One region of the Bradyrhizobium sp. B097 genome, then DNA from elsewhere that is predicted to be linked to it. Evidence: predicted binding sites of a transcription regulator. Region 1 holds the regulator's gene; each other region holds the start of a gene.
The links. The regulator PhoB, encoded in region 1, activates phosphate uptake and scavenging genes when phosphate is short. The targets are predictions, from matches to a motif close to TGTCATNNANCTGTCAT.

Region 1 (4,051 bases):
GCCAGCGTGCCCAGCGTGCGGCCATGGAAGGCGCCTTCGAAGGTGATGATGCGGTAGCGTTCGGGATGGCCCTTGGAGAAGTGGTGGTGGCGGACCAGCTTGATCACGCCCTCCATCGCTTCGGCGCCGGAATTGCAGAAGAACACGAAGTCGGCAAAGCTCTGCTCGCACAGCCGCGCGGCAAGCACCTCGCCGTCTGGGCTCTTGAACAGGTTCGACATGTGCCAGAGCTTGGTCGCCTGCTCCTGCAGCGCCTTGACCAGATGCGGGTGCGCATGCCCGAGCGCGTTCACCGCGACGCCCGAGGTGAAATCGAGATAGCGGTCGCCATTGGTTGCGATCAGCCAGGCGCCCTCACCGCGCTCGAAGCCGAGATCGACCCGGGCGAAGACGGGGAGCAGATGCGACGAGGCGTTGGTCATGGCGTTCACTGCCGGTTTGAAGCCGTCAATTGCTGCGCGCCTTGACGCCAACGCAGCAACCGCCAGCTTCGGAAAACAAAACGGCCGCCTTTGCGGGCGGCACGTGCGGGTCATTCTATGCGGCGGCCGGTCAGTGTCAATCGCCAGGAGCCGGCCTTTGCCGGCCTTCCTGCAATGCGAAACCGGCGCAATCCGGAGCATTCCGGTGCGGTGGAAAAGCCTCATAGCAACGCTTAACTTTGTGGGAACATGTGGACGCACGGCCGCGGACTCTTGCGCCAGAGTCACGCCATATTGTAGCGTTTGGCCTGTCGGGTACGACATCTCGTGCGGCAGTACTGGACCCTCTAAGTAGCCTTCGTGTCTCGTGTAAACGTTCGGGCGCAACACCGTGCCCGGCGAGGGCTAAGGGATTCTGGCCGCAGGGATATTTGTCCAGATTGGCTCGCAGCGCCGCTCCGATGAGTGGCCGGCGCCATGCGAAAGGAAGAATGTGATGACTGTATTGACCTGGTCCGACGATCGCGTCGAGCAGCTGAAGAAGCTCTGGGAATCCGGCCTCTCGGCCAGCCAGATCGCGGCGGAACTTGGCAATGTGACGCGAAACGCCGTGATCGGCAAAGTACATCGGCTCGGCCTCTCCGGCCGCGCCAAGGCCCCCTCCACGGCTGCGCCGCGGCAGCGTAAGGCCCGCCCCGCCCAGCACATGATGCGGGTGGCGCGCCCGGTCTCGCGCGGCAACACCGCGCTCGCACATGCCTTCGAGGTCGAGATGGAGCCCGATCCGATCTCCTTCGACAACGTTGTGCCGATGAGCCAGCGGCTGTCGCTGCTCGAGCTCAACGAGGCCACCTGCCATTGGCCGGTCGGCGATCCCTCGAGCCCGGAATTCTTCTTCTGCGGCGGCAAGGCGCTCGCCGGCCTGCCCTATTGCGCGCATCACTCGCGCGTCGCCTATCAGCCCGCCGCCGATCGCCGCCGGCCGTCGGCGAAGCCACAGATCAAGTAGCACTCGGGAAACTGCCTGGACTGCAAAAACAAATCCCCGCGAAAGCGGGGATTTTTTTGTGGCCCGTAGCCCGGATGCAGCGAAGCGAAATCCGGGGCGGTGCTTGAAGCGGAGAATGAAGTCCCGGATTACGCTTCGCTCCATCCGGGCTACGCCTACATCACCGGCGTCGTCCCGGCGAAAGCCGGGACCCATAACCACGAATGGGTGTTGTTAGAAAGTCGTCTGGCCACTTGCCCATCGCGCCGGCCGCGGCGTATGGGTCCCGGCTCCCGTGCGCAATTGCGCACTAGGCCGGGACGACACGCTGTTGCGGCTCGTGAATGCCGCGACGTCGGCTACGGCTGCGGTTCGGCCTTTGCGAAGCGGTCGTCGAGCGCGTAGCCGGCGCCGCGCACGGTGCGGATCGGATCCTGCTCGCGGCCCGGATTGAGCAGCTTGCGCAGGCGGCCGATATGCACGTCGACGGTACGCTCATCGATATAGATATCGCGACCCCAGACGCTGTCGAGCAGCTGCTCGCGGCTGAACACGCGGCCGGGATGCTCGAGGAAGAATTCGAGCAGCCGATACTCGGTCGGACCGAGATCGATCGGACGTCCCGAGCGCGCCACGCGGCGCTTCTCGCGGTCGAGCTCGATGTCGCCATAGGTCAGCACGGTCGCCAGCCGCTCCGGACTCGCGCGGCGCAGCAGGCCCTTTACCCGTGCCAGCAGTTCCGGCACCGAGAACGGCTTGACGATGTAGTCGTCGGCGCCGGTGGCAAGCCCGCGCACGCGCTCGCTCTCCTCGCCGCGCGCGGTCAGCATGATGATCGGAAGCTGCTTGGTCTCGGGCCGCGCCCGCAGGCGACGGCACAGCTCGATGCCGGACAGGCCCGGCAGCATCCAGTCCAGTACCACGAGGTCGGGAACGCGCTCCTTCAGGCGGGTGTCGGCATCGTCGCCGCGCCCGACCGTTTCGACATCGTAGCCTTCCGCATCGAGGTTGTAGCGCAACAGTGTCGTCAGCGCTTCCTCGTCTTCGACTACCAGAATGCGTGCGCTCATCGGTTTAAGTTCTCTCTCTGTGGTGATCCGTTGCCCAGACGCAAACCGAAACGCTTACTTTCCTGAGCACAATCCCCGCGGAAACGACTTGTCGTGAAGACAATCCGGCTCCGCGCCTGCGGATCATGTCCTAGGTACCCGGCACCGTGGTGGCAAAGTTGGTCATGTCGCCCTTCGGACGCTTGTCGGTGATCTGCTGGCCCTCGATCATGTAGAACACGGTCTCGGCGATATTGGTGGCGTGATCGCCGATCCGCTCGATGTTCTTGGCGCAGAACATCAGATGGATGCAGAACGAGATGTTGCGCGGATCCTCCATCATGTAGGTCAGCAGCTCGCGGAACAGCGAGGTGCAGATCGCATCGACCTCCTCGTCGCCCTTCCAGACGTTCATCGCCGCCGGCAGGTCGTGCGCGGCATAGGCGTCGAGCACCGACTTGACCTGCGACAGCACGAGGTCGGTCATGTGCTCCAGACCGCGGATCAGCTTCAGCGGCTGGAAATCGCTTTCCAGCGCAGCGACGCGCTTGCCCATGTTCTTGGCGAGGTCGCCGATCCGCTCAAGGTCGGTGGCGACGCGCATCGCGCTGACGATTTCGCGCAGGTCGATTGCCATCGGCTGGCGGCGGGCGATCGTCAGCACCGCGCGCTCTTCGATGACGCGCTGCAGATTGTCGATTTCGATGTCGGCGGCGACCACGCGCTTGCCGAGCGCGACGTCGCGACGGATCAGCGCGTCGACCGACTCGGTGATCATCCGCTCGACGAGGCCGCCCATCTCGGCGACCAGGCGAGTCAACTCCTGCAGGTCGCTGTCGAATGCCTTGGCGGTATGTTCAGAAGCCATCGCTTGTCTCCCTCATGATCCCGGGGATCATGATTTGGTGTCCTCAGTTTCGCACGATCCGATCGAAAAACCGGTGCCCACTTTTGCGGACCATGCGCTAGCCGAACCGGCCGGTGATGTAGTCCTGGGTGCGTCGATCGCTCGGTGAGGTGAAGATCTTGTTGGTGTCGTCGAACTCGATCAGCTCGCCGAGATACATGAAGGCGGTCTTGTCGGAGACGCGCGCCGCCTGCTGCATATTGTGGGTGACGATCGCGATCGTGTAGTCCTCTGAGAGTTCCTGGATCAGCTCCTCGACCTTGGCGGTCGAGATCGGATCGAGCGCCGAGCACGGCTCGTCGAACAGGATCACCTCGGGCCGCACCGCCACGGTGCGCGCGATGCACAGGCGCTGCTGCTGGCCGCCGGAGAGCGACAGGCCGGAGGCGTTCAGCTTGTCCTTGACCTCGTTCCACAGCGCGCCGCCGCGCAGCGCCTTCTCGACCCGATCGTCCATCTCGGACTTCGAGATCTTCTCGTAGAGGCGGATGCCGAAGGCGATGTTCTCGTAGATCGTCATCGGGAACGGCGTCGGCTTCTGGAACACCATACCGACCCGCGCGCGGAGCAGATTGAGGTCGAGCTTGGGATCGAGAATGTTGGTCTGGTCCAACATCAGCTGGCCGACCGCGCGCTGGCCCGGATAGAGATCGTACATCCGGTTGAAGATGCGCAGCAGGGTCGA
Region 2 (4,051 bases), 4.4 Mb from region 1:
CGTCATGCTCGGCGTCGCCGCCTTTGCCGTGCTGATGGTGATGCGCGACCGGCCGAGCGACGTCGGCCTGCGCCCGTTCGGCGACGAAGGCACCGCACCCCTCCCCGCGCCGCCGCCGGCCAATGCGCCGATCATGGCGGCCGCGCTCGGCACGTTGCGCGACTCCTCCAAGTCGTCGGTGTTCTGGATCCTGTTTGCGACCTTCTTCGTCTGTGGCGCCTCGACCAACGGCCTCGTCCAGGTCCACCTGATCCCGATGTGTCTCGACTACGGCATCCCGCAGGTGCAGGCCGCGAGCCTGCTCGCCGCGATGGGCATCTTCGATTTCTTCGGCACGATCATCTCGGGCTGGCTGTCGGACCGCTTTGACAATCGCCGGCTGCTGTTCTGGTATTACGGCCTGCGCGGGCTGTCGCTGCTGTATCTGCCGTACTCCGACTTCACGTTCTACGGCCTGTCGCTGTTTGCGATGTTCTACGGGCTCGACTGGATCGCGACCGTGCCGCCGACGGTGCGCCTGACCGCGCAGCGCTTCGGCGCCGAGCGCGCCAATCTGGTGTTCGGCTGGATCTTCGCCGGCCATCAACTCGGCGCCGGCGCCGCCGCGTTCGGCGCCGGGCTGTCGCGCACGCTCTATGCGAGCTATCTGCCGGCATTCTTCATCGCCGGCGCGCTTTGCGTGATCGCCGCGCTGAGTGTGCTGGCGATCTCGCGGCCGCAGCCCAAGGTCGCGCCGGAGGCGAAACCGGTCGCGGCCTGATCCGGCCTCGCTGCGTGCTACTCCGCGGCGAGACCGGTCGGTGCCGCCGCGTCTGCGACGTCCTTGTTGTAGTCGTGCACGACGCGGCCGAACGGCAGCGTCAAATCGGCGATGTAGTGATGCGCGCCGACGACGCGCTTGACCGGGAAGTCCGCGACCGGTGCATTGACGTGCGGCACGAGATGCAGCCGGCCGGGTCCGATCCACGATCCCTTGACGACGATGTCGGTCAGGTTGATCGCAACGAGCTGGCAGATCTCGAGATGACCGTCGACGCCGGGGATCATCTTCAGATTAACTTGCGTCTTCGATAGCGTGGCGCGGGTGATGTCCCCGTTGCCCGCCATGCTCTCGTGCTTGTAGCCCATCGTGCCCATCGCGACGAGCTGGCCGGCATATTCCAGCGTGCCGGTCAGCGTGTCCTTGACGACCTCGAGCTTGGGATGGGCGTACTTCTTCGGAAAGCCCCAGATCTCGCGGCCGGCCGCGATCGGCGGATCATCGTCGAGATACATCTGACAGACGAAGTTGACCTCTTCGCCATGCAGCCGCGCGGGGATCACGAGGCCGGACTCGGTGTAGCTGCCGAAGCCGGAGCTGTCGGGCATCTTGATCCATTCGTAATGCACGATCGCCTGCTCGATCGGCTCCAGCGGCTCAGGCAGGCCGGCGCGGATCAATTCCGGATCGGTCTCATAGGTGATGACGAGGAAATCGCGATCGATGAAGCGGTAGGGTCCGGCGGGATAGCTCGGACCGGCAGCCGGCATGGACGGAAGCTTGAGCAGATCTTCCCTGCGCATCGCGATAACCCCCTGTTCGGAAATATTGCGCGGAGGCTAGTGGCCGAGATTGACAGCGATATGAGGGATTTCCGTCACGGGCATGACCCGCGTCCTGCGGTGGAGGCCAATGCTAACCATGCAGGCGGGCATGCTCGATGCGCCGCACGTCGGCGCGACGCTTGTCATCACGGCGTCATCGGCAGCCTGAATTCTCGCCGCAATTTTTTGGAGTGTCTGATATGGACGCGCGGTCCCCTCATGTCGACGATATCGAGCACGCGACGCCCGGCTGGCGTCCCGAAGGATGCGATCGCGTGGCGCTGGTTCTGCAGGGCGGCGGCGCGCTCGGCGCCTATCAGGCCGGCGTCTATCAGGCGCTGCACGAATCCAATATTGAGCCTGACTGGGTCTGCGGCGTCTCGATCGGCGCGATCAACTCGGCGATCATCGCCGGCAATCCCCCCGAAAAGCGGCTGGAGCGGCTGCACACATTTTGGGATCGCATCACCTCTCGCAAGATCTGGCACTACACGCCGGACGGCGACATCTTCCGTAAGGCGCGCAATTTCACGAGCTCATGGCTGACGACGACGCTCGGACAGCCCGGCTTCTTCACTCCGCATCAGAGCAATCCGTGGCTCAGCCCCGCCGGCGCGCGCACCGCCACGAGCTATTACGACACCACGCCCTTACGTGACTCGCTGCTCGAGCTGGTCGATTTCGACCGCATCAATTCTAAGAAGATGCGCTTTGCAGTCGGCGCGGTGAACGTGCTTTCCGGCAACTTCATCTATTTCGACAATGCCCATGACGAGATCATCCCCGAGCACATCATGGCGAGCGGCGCACTGCCGCCGGCGCTGCCGATGGTGAAGGTCGGCACCGATCATTTCTGGGACGGCGGCATCGTCTCCAATACGCCGCTGCAGCATTTGCTCGACCAGGAGGACAACGCCAACTCGCTGGTGTTCCAGGTCGACCTGTTCTCGGCGCGCGGCGCGCTGCCGCGCGACATCCAGGACGTGATGGCCCGCCACAAGGACATCATGTACTCGTCGCGCACCCGCTACAACACCGACGTCTACCGCAAGACCTACAATCTGCGTACCGCCCTGCACAACGCGCTGGGAAAAATCCCCGACGACCAGCTGTCGGACGAGGAGCGCCAGCTCAAGAAGGCGAATGCGCGGCTGCCCGGGATCACGCTGCTGCAGCTGATCTATCAGCAGAAGGCCTATGAGGGTGACGCCAAGGACCACGAATTCTCCGGCACCTCGATGCGCGAGCACTGGGCGAGCGGACACGAGGACACCAAGCGCTCGCTGAAGCGGCGCGAATGGATCAAGATGCCCGAGAACGGCATGGGCATCGTGATCCACGACGTGCATCGGGAAGCGGAGTAGATAGGGTCGTCATTGCCGGGCTTGACCCGGCAATCCATCCGCTTTGACAGAGTCACTCGTCCGCGATTGCGGACGATGGATGCGCGGGTCAAGCCCGCGCATGACGCGTTGAGTTCGCGGCGGTGTGCTACGGCCGCGTCGACATGTTGCTCGGCGGGCCGGCCTTGCGGATCGGCTCGGCCAGACGCGCGAACTCGCAGAGCAGCGAGCGCGTCTTGCGCGGGTCGATCACCTCCTCGACCCAGAACTTCTCGGCCGAGCGGAACGGCGAGCGCAGCTTGTTGAGGCGGTCCTCGATCTCGCGCAGCTTGGCCGTGGGATCGGCAGCGGCGTCGATCTCCGCGCGATAGGCAGCCTCGATGCCGCCCTCGAGCGGCAGCGAGCCCCAATAGGCCGATGGCCAGGCATAGCGCATCGAGAAGCGGTTGGCCGGCTGATGCACCACGCCGGCGACGCCGAAGGCGTTGCGGATGATGATGGTGCACCACGGCACCGTGCTCTGGTTGACCGCCGCCATCGCCCGCACGCCGTGGCGGATGGTCGCCGACTTCTCCGCCTCGAGCCCGATCATGAAGCCGGGGCAATCCATCAGATAGACCACCGGCAGATGGAAGGTCTCGGCGAAGTCGACCCAGCGGATCACCTTCTGGCAGGCGTCCGCGGTCCACGAACCGCCATAGTGGAAGGGATCGCTGGCGAGCAGGAGCACCGCCCTACCCTCGATCCGCGCCAGTCCGGTGATCACAGGCCGGCCGAAATTGCTGGCGACCTCGAAGAACGACCCCTTGTCGACGACCGCATCGATGATCGGCCGCATCTTGTAGACCTGCTTGCGGTTGCGCGGCACGGCCTTCAGCAGCGATTCCTCGGCACGTTCCGGATCGTCGGTGCAGGGAATGGTCGGCGGCAAATCGTAGACCGAAGCCGGCAGATAAGACAGGAAGCGCCGCGCATAGTCGAACGCCTCCTCTTCGGTCTCGACCGCCTGATCGATCGCGCCGGCGCGGGTCTGAATGTCGGCGCCGCCGAGCTCCTGCTTGGTCAGATCCTGCCCCAGGCGCTTCACCACCGGCGGGCCGGCGACGAACATCGCGGAGTTCCTG
Region 3 (4,051 bases), 3.1 Mb from region 1:
CCAGCACCACGGTGCCGTCCTCCATCACGGGCAGGAAGGAATCCTGCTGCGCGCGGTTGAACCTGTGCACCTCGTCGACGAACAGCAGCGTGCCCTTGCCGGTCTCGCGCCGGGCCCGTGCGGCATCGAACGCCTTCTTCAGGTCGGCGACGCCGGAGAACACCGCGGAGATCTGCTCGAAATGCAGCTCGGTGGCGTCGGCCAGCAGCCGCGCCACGGTGGTCTTGCCGGTGCCGGGCGGTCCCCAGAACACCAGAGAACCTAGCGTGCGCGTCTCCAGCATGCGAGTCAGCGCGCCGTCTGGGCCGAGGATGTGATCCTGACCGACGACGTCAGCCAGCGTGCGCGGGCGCAGCCGATCCGGCAGCGGGTGTGGCGCGTCCTGCTCCATCCCCGCCGCGGCAAAGAGATTGCTGGCTTCGTGCGGTCTCTTCGGGCTCATCCGCCGAGCGTCACGTTGATCTGCTGGCCGCCGCGCACCAGCGTGATGCGCCAGATCCGCGATCCCGCCTTCGATACCTTGTCGAGGTCGCTGGTGTGTACGATCTTCTCATTGTTGACGGCGAGTATGATGTCGCCCTTCTGGAAGCCGACATTGGCGGCGGTGCCGTCATCGGCGAGCTCGGTGACGACGACGCCCTCCGCGCCGGCGTCGAGATGCAGCTCATCGGCCAGCGCCGGCGAGATGTTCGCAACCCTGGCGCCCTGGAATGGCGAACGCGCGGTCAGCACGATCTCGTCGCGGTTGGTATCGGGCGCGGTCTCCAGCGGTACGGTGAGCTTCACCGGCTTGCCGGCGCGCTGCACCTCGATCTCCGCGCTGCCACCGAGCGGACGGGTCGCGAAGCGGTAGTCGAACGCGTTGGGATCGTCGATTGGCGTGCCGTCGATCCCGACGATCAGATCGGACAGCTTGAGCCCGGCCTTCGCCGCCGGGCTGTTCGGCGCGACATTGGCGACCAGCGCGCCGGTCGGCAGCTTCAGCCCGAGCGTCTCTGCGATCTCCGGCGTGACCGCCTGCAGCCGCGCGCCAAGCCATGGCCGCTTCACCGCCTTGCCGCCGCTCTTGGCGGAGGCCACCACCACGCGCACCATGTTGGCGGGGATCGCAAAGCCGATGCCCTGCGAACCACCGGAGCGCGAGAAGATCGCGGTGTTGATACCGGCGAGCCGGCCGGTCATGTCGACCAGCGCGCCGCCCGAATTGCCGGGATTGATCGCCGCGTCGGTCTGAATGAAGAATTGATAATCCGTGATCCCGACTTGAGTACGCGCCAGCGCCGAGATGATGCCGTGCGTCACGGTCTGGCCGACGCCGAACGGATTGCCGATCGCCAGCACGACGTCGCCGACCTGCAGCTGATCCGAATTGGCGAAGTCGAGCGTCGCGAACTTCTCCTTGTTGGTGCCCTTCAGCCGCAGCACCGCGAGGTCGGTGCGGCTGTCCTTCAGCACGATCTCGGCCTCGTATTCGCGCTTGTCGGCGAGCGAGACCTTCACCTGATCGGCGCCCTCGATCACGTGATTGTTTGTGACCACGAGACCGGAGCCATCGACCATCACGCCGGAGCCGAGCGAGCGCTGCATCTGCTCGGGCTGCTGCCCCGGGACACCGAAGAAGCGGCGGAAGATCGGATCGTCCAGAAACGGATTGCGGTTCTGCACCGTCTTGGCCGCGTAGACATTGACCACCGCCGGCTGCACCCGCTGCACGATCGGCGCATAGGACAATTGGAGCTCGGCCTGCGAGGACGGCACGCGGCGGTCCTGGGCCGCGGAGGGGGACAGATTCCCCATGAAGGCCAATGTGCACAGAGCGGATATGGCAGCGAAGCGGACAGGTCGGAGCATTCTCACCTCTCGTGGAAACGCCGGAATATAGGCGTGTTCGCCGGGCAATTGAAGGGCGCCCGGCCGGATAACTGGCCCCCGCCGGACCGGTGCAAAACCCCCGGCAGCCGCGTTGAAGCGCGCTGCCAAACTCCTATGATGACTGTCATCTCACTGCGCCGCTCCGCTTGTTGCCTGCGGACAACAAGCGGAACTGCGATGCTAGGCGGCGCTGTCGTGCGTCAGTCACGATCAACTCCTAGGACGTTTCAGTGAGTGAGTGGGGAATTCAAACACAACAGGGGTGCACGATGGGTGCGACAAAAGTTGGTGCAATCGCCATAGGGCTGGCAGGGGCGCTCGCCGCCTCGCCGGCCTATTCGCAATCGGCCGGAGGCGGCAGCGACGCGGAGATCGCGCTGCTCAAGCAGCAGCTGAAGATGCTCGAGCAGAAGCTCGACAAGCTGCAGAAGCAGACCAATGCCAATACCGCGACCGCAGCCAGCGCGAACGCCAACGCGAAGGCGGCGGATGCCAAGGCCGCGCGTGTTGCAAGCGCCAACGCCGCGATCCCGGTCAAGGGCCCGGTCGCGCCGTCGGGCGTCGTGGTGACGCTGCCGAACAACCGGCCGACGATCTGCACTGCGGATGAACAGAACTGCGTTGCGATCACGAGCCGCGTGCACTGGGATGTCGGCGGTTACGACTATCGTCCGAACACCGCAAGTACCTCGCCGCAGAAGCTCGACAGCGGCGAGAACCTCCGCCGCGCCCGCATCGGCATCGTCGGCAAATTCTTCGGCGACTGGAATTACGCGCTGATCTACGACTTCGGCGGCTCGTCCGACGGCTTCGGCGGTGCGGCACCGGGATCACTGCCGGGCGGCGGCACCTCTGGCGTCGAGAATGCCTATCTGAGCTACACCGGCTTCAAGCCGTTCGGCGGCAAGATGGCGATCGAAGGCGGCATCATGGACATCCCGTGGACGCTGGACGAATCGACGAGCTCCAACGACATCCTGTTCATGGAGCGCGCCTCCGTCGGCATCATCGCACAGAACATCGCGGCCGGTGACTTCCGTTCGGGCGCCGGCACCCGATGGTGGAACGACCAGCTCTGGATCGGCGGCTATGTCACGGGACCGACGACAGGCGCAATTCACTCCGCGTCGTCAGCCGCGCCGGCCGGCACGTCCGAGCAGTATGGCGGTGTCATCCGCGTCGCCGGCAATCCGATCAGCGGCAAGAACTACTCGGTGCATATCGGCGCCGATGCGGAATGGCTGGTCCAGCCGCCGCGCAACCAGCTCACCCAAGCGCAGACGCTCACGCTGAACGACCGGCCCGAGCTACGCATCGACCCGACGACGCTGATCTCGACCGGTGCGATCGCCAACGTCTCGGGCGCACAGGTCTACGGCGTCGAGGCGGCCGCGACCTATGGCCCGTTCATCGCACAGGGCGAGTACTATTGGTTCAATGTCGACCGCTCTGCGAATACCGGGCTGCCGCCATTCGGCGCGCCGAGCCTGAAATTCGACGGCGGTTATGCGCAGGTCGGCTACGTGCTGACCGGCGAGAACCACGCCTACAATCCGGCAACGGCCTCCTACGGCGGTATCAAGCCGCACGATCCGGTCTCGCTCGCAGGCGGCGGCTGGGGCGCCTGGGAAATCGCCGGCCGCGTCAGCACGATGAACCTCAACGACCAGGTCGGCCAGGCCGTCGGCATCGCCGGCGGACGGCAGACCGTCTACACCGCCGCGCTGAACTGGTACGTCAACAACAACGTCCGCTTCATGCTGAACTACCTGCACGGCGACATCGCCAGACAGGCCTCGGCGACCTCGCCTGTGGATGCCGGCTCGAAGTTCGACGCGGTCGCGCTGCGCACGCAGGTTGCGTTCTGACGCGATCTGATCAGCGCCGATAACAATGGCCGGGAGCGACACACCGCTCCCGGCCTTCTTCATTGCAAATGGTCAGGCCGCGCGCTTCTTCTTCACGACGACGTCCGGCGCCGGCGCGCAGGACAGCCGTTCCTGATGGCCCTCGCCCCAGGCTTTCAAAATATCGATCACCGGACGCAGGCTCTCGCCGAGTTCGGAGAGCGTGTATTCGACCCGCGGCGGCACCTCGGCGTAGACCTTGCGGGTCACGAGGCCGTCGTCCTCGAGCGCCCGAAGCTGCTTGGTCAGCATGCGCTGGGTGATGCCGGGCA
Region 4 (4,051 bases), 760 kb from region 1:
CGTGGCTTTGATGGCGCGTGGTGCCTTGCCAATCTGGCCGGCTTTGCCGATTTCGCGCGCCTTGGCGCTTTGGGATGCTTCGATGAGCTCTTGAAGAGATCAGGCAGCCAGCCGGCATCGCTGATCTCGATCGGCAGCAGCGCGAACACAGCGATCGCGACGACAAGCAAACGGTGCGGCCGAAGCCCCACGACGATGCCACCGAGCACGCGAATCAATTCGCAGCGCCTCATGCTCCGCCCCTCCGGGCCCCCAGCATAACGGCTCTGATAGAGGTACCGGAAGAGGCAGGTCGCGTCCATCCCCCGTCAATCGCGACGCCCCTGCCTTGGGGCAAGGGCGTTCAGCACGGGGAGGTGGTTCCGTCGCGGCTGCGACCTGATTACACCGGCTTCGGATCGAGCGTGATCGCCCACAGCTCGGCGTCGACGCGGTCGCGAAGGCTCACCGTCATCTGCCCGCTCTTGCCGTCGATCTTGACGTGACCGAAGAACTGCATGCCGGCCGACGGCGGCAGGTTCTGGTTGGCTTCGCCCGGCGCCTTGACGAACTTCACCTCGGGACCAAACGTGTTGTCGAGCTCGTTCGGACCGAATGTGCCCGCATGCAGCGGGCCGGAGACGAACTCCCAGAACGGATCGAACTCCTGGAACTGGGCCTTGTTCGGGTTGTAGTAGTGCGCAGCCGCATAGTGCACGTCCGCGGTCAGCCACACCGTGTTAGCGATGCCGGCGGTCTTGATGAAGCGCAGGATGTCGGCGATCTCGAGCTCGCGGCCGCGCGCCGGGCCGTCGCCCTGCGCGAAGGCTTCCGAGCCCTTCTTGTTGGCGGCATCGTCATAGACGATCAGCGACAGCGGCATGTCGGAGGCGATCACCTTCCAGGTGGCGCGCGAGTTGAGCAGCGCGCGCTTCAGCCAGGCCATCTGATCAGGCCCGATGAAATAGGCGTCGGGGCCGTAGGTCTCCTGCAGATTCGGACCGTTGGGGCCGCGATAGCTGCGCTCGTCGAGCATGAACACGTCGAGATGCGGGCCGTAGCTCAGCGTGCGATAGACGCGGCCCGGCTCGACGATGCTCTCGCGCATCGGATACATCTCGTGGAAGGCTTTTGCCGCGCGCGCGGCGAGCACGTTGATGTCGCGCTCCTTGTAGGCGGCCGGCAGCTGCTTCGACAGCGACCAGTTGTTGGTCACCTCGTGGTCGTCCCACTGCACGAAGATCGGCACCTCGGCATTGAAGGCGCGCAGATTGCCGTCGAGGAAATTGTATTTGTGCGCGGCGCGGTATTCGTCGAGCGTCTCGGCGACCTTGGCCTTCTCCGGGATCGTGATGTTCTTCCAGATCTTGCCGTCGGGAAGCTTCACTTCGGAGGAGATCACGCCGTCGGCGTAGATGGTGTCGCCGGAGTGCAGCAGGAAATCCGGATTGTGCTTCTTCATCGCGGCGAAGGTGATCATGCCGCCGTCGTCGGGGTTGATGCCCCAGCCCTGACCGGCGACGTCGCCGCCCCACACGAAGGAGACGTCGCGGCGGTCGCTCGGCGCGGTGCGGAAGCGGCCGACCACGGGCTCGCCGACAACGTCGATATGGGCGAGGTCGCGGAAGCGGACGCGGTAGAAGATGTCCTGGCCGGAGGGCAGATTCTCCAGCAGCATTTTTGCGGTGAAGTCGCTTTCCGGCAGCGCCGTGATCGGCGGCAGCGCGCGGGCATTCTTGAACGAGTCTGACGTCGCGACCTCGACCATCATCTGCGAGGGACGGTCCGCGCGCGCCCACACCACGCCGCCGTCGACGCCGACATCGCCGGACTGCACGCCATGGGTGATCACGGGGCGGTCGGCCGCGCGCGACAGATGAGGCATCGCGATCACGCCGGCGCCGGCCGCAGCAGCCGTCGAGAGAAAGCGGCGGCGGGTCAGATTTCGCGAGAACCGGATCGTCATGGGGAGCCTCCTCAGGTCACAGCGACAATGCGCCGCGGGTGAGCACAGACCTAGAAAAATTCCATGACGGAGAGATTACAGGGAGGGTGTGTGAGGCGAGCACGTCTGTCGGGCTCCCTCTCCCGCTTGCGGGGGAGGGTGGGGTGGGGGCTCTCTCCACGAGTCGTATCGCGGGGAGAGCCCCCACCCGCCGCGCTCTGACGAGCGCGTCGGCCTCCCCCGCAAGCGGGAGAGGCGAAGGGAGTTCGTGGATAGAGTGGCGATGCTTCTACGCCGTCCCCGCGGCCCTGAACTGGCTCGCGGTCCGCTGCAAATTCTGCGGCATGCTGAGCAGCAGCGCCTTGCGGTCGGCCACCGCGTTGTGGAACTGCTCGAGCGCGATGTTGAACGCGGTCAGCGTGCCTTCCTCGATCGCGCCATGCTCGAAACAGTCGAGCGTGTGGCGCAGGATGTCGTCGGCTTCCGCCTGCAGCTGGTCGAGCTCGTCGGTCGAATCACTCTGCCGCGCGGTCTTCAGCATCTCCAGCAGGCGCTCGCGCTGCGAGGTGTTGGTGTTGCGCTCGTCCTGCTTGAGATAACCGGCGAACCACGCGCCGGCCGAGCCCATCGCCGAGAACGCCATCAGGCTCCACCAGATGTAATCGCTGTAGCGGTCGAGGAAGGTCTTTTCCTCGCCGTCGACGAAGGCCGCCGCGCCCGGATGCACCGGGATGGTGGCGTCCTTGTCGGTGTCGGGCGTCTCGATCTTGGCAGCGAGCGGAAAATCGTTCTTGAGCGATTGCCGGATCGCGAACAATTGCCGCGTGAATGCCGCGACCGTCGCGTCCGACAGGCCCTTTCGCGCGACGATGTGGTGCGAGAAGCTGATCGTCTTCACCTCGTCGTCGGGCCGGTCGGCCGAGCCGAGCGAGCCGGCGGGAATTTCCGCGGCCTCATAGGCCGGATGGTTCTGCGCGATCGCCTCGGACGCATCGATCGGCAGGAAGGTGGGCTCGCCGCCGTCTTTGGTCGACGCCGTGATCGCATCGATCGTGAGCTTGCTGTTGGCCGGGCCGACGGCGAGATAGGCATCGGCCTTCAGGTTCTTGATGGCCTCGACCGCTTCATTGGCCGGGAATTGCACGATCTCGACCTTCATCGGGTCGACGCCGTATTGCTGCAGGATCAGTTTCAGCAGATTGACGTTGGCCGGCGTGCGGCCGACGACGCCGATCTTGCGGCCGCCAAGCTGCGCGATCTTGGTGATCTTTGCGGCCTTGCGGCTCTTGCCCTTGGCTGCGGGCGGCACCCACATCACCACGACGTTCTTGCGCAAGGTCGCGACCGCCTGCGCATTCTTTGGCACCTCGAGGTCGCCACGGATGATGGCGAGATCGGCCTTGCCGTCGGCCAGCGTCTGCGCGCTGGCGGTGGCGCCGTCGGTCTGCACCGGGCGCAGCTTGACCTGGGTGTGCTGCTGGTTGTTGAAGGCCTGCGCCAGCGCCTGCACGACCTTGAGGTCGTCGCTGCTTGCGGGGCCGACCGCGATCCGCAGCGTCACCGGACGCACCGCGAAATAATACCCGGCGGCCATCGCGCCGACGATGGCAAGCGCGCCGGCGATCAAGACGAACATCAGCCGTCGCTTTGCAGAGCGCAGCGGCTTGGGCGATATGCTGGCGGAGCCGTCTGTCATCGATCTCGCAAACAATCGTCGGGGCTCAATCTCGCAAAACTACCAACGCGCACACATTCTGCATTTGTAGCAAATTCCTGACCCCACAGATGTTACATCTCCGTCATGGTTACCAGCGGCGATAGGACGCTATTTCGGCCTTAATTTCGGCGTGGATCCCACCCCGGAGGCCGGTTGTTAGGCTAAGGTCGGCGTCAAACGGGAGGGTTGCCATGGTCGAAAGGCTGTCAGCGGAAGCAAGGAAGGCCGCGCTTTGGGAACTGGCCGGCTGGTCGGAGCTGGCCGGACGCGAGGCTATCGCAAAGACCTTCGTGTTCAAGGACTTCAACGAGGCCTTCGGCTTCATGGCGCGCGCCGCTTTGGTCGCCGAGAAGAGCGACCATCACCCCGAATGGAAGAACGTCTACAAGACGGTCGAGGTCGTGCTGGCG

Region 2: the regulator PhoB is predicted to act here: its motif matches at 1,726-1,742, upstream of AAFG07_RS25040 (acetoacetate decarboxylase).
Region 3: the regulator PhoB is predicted to act here: its motif matches at 2,064-2,080, upstream of AAFG07_RS18510 (OprO/OprP family phosphate-selective porin).
Region 4: the regulator PhoB is predicted to act here: its motif matches at 2,009-2,025, upstream of AAFG07_RS00585 (alkaline phosphatase D family protein).

Annotation. Positions count from the first base shown of each region.
Region 1 covers NZ_CP152412.1:876,526-880,576, reverse strand. Annotated here, with positions in the region: gene AAFG07_RS04055 (aspartate aminotransferase family protein) at 1-422, opposite strand, end outside; gene AAFG07_RS04050 (GcrA family cell cycle regulator) at 919-1,431, shown strand; gene phoB (phosphate regulon transcriptional regulator PhoB) at 1,770-2,480, opposite strand; gene phoU (phosphate signaling complex protein PhoU) at 2,611-3,327, opposite strand; gene pstB (phosphate ABC transporter ATP-binding protein PstB) at 3,425-4,051, opposite strand, start outside.
Region 2 covers NZ_CP152412.1:5,290,170-5,294,220, forward strand. Annotated here, with positions in the region: gene AAFG07_RS25035 (MFS transporter) at 1-760, shown strand, start outside; gene AAFG07_RS25040 (acetoacetate decarboxylase) at 778-1,563, opposite strand; gene AAFG07_RS25045 (patatin-like phospholipase family protein) at 1,785-2,948, shown strand; gene AAFG07_RS25050 (carboxyl transferase domain-containing protein) at 3,076-4,051, opposite strand, start outside.
Region 3 covers NZ_CP152412.1:3,955,645-3,959,695, reverse strand. Annotated here, with positions in the region: gene AAFG07_RS18520 (replication-associated recombination protein A) at 1-442, opposite strand, end outside; gene AAFG07_RS18515 (DegQ family serine endoprotease) at 439-1,797, opposite strand; gene AAFG07_RS18510 (OprO/OprP family phosphate-selective porin) at 2,142-3,740, shown strand; gene AAFG07_RS18505 (helix-turn-helix domain-containing protein) at 3,813-4,051, opposite strand, start outside.
Region 4 covers NZ_CP152412.1:116,514-120,564, forward strand. Annotated here, with positions in the region: gene AAFG07_RS00580 (N-acetylmuramoyl-L-alanine amidase) at 1-233, opposite strand, end outside; gene AAFG07_RS00585 (alkaline phosphatase D family protein) at 383-1,945, opposite strand; gene AAFG07_RS00590 (TAXI family TRAP transporter solute-binding subunit) at 2,214-3,620, opposite strand; gene AAFG07_RS00595 (4a-hydroxytetrahydrobiopterin dehydratase) at 3,833-4,051, shown strand, end outside.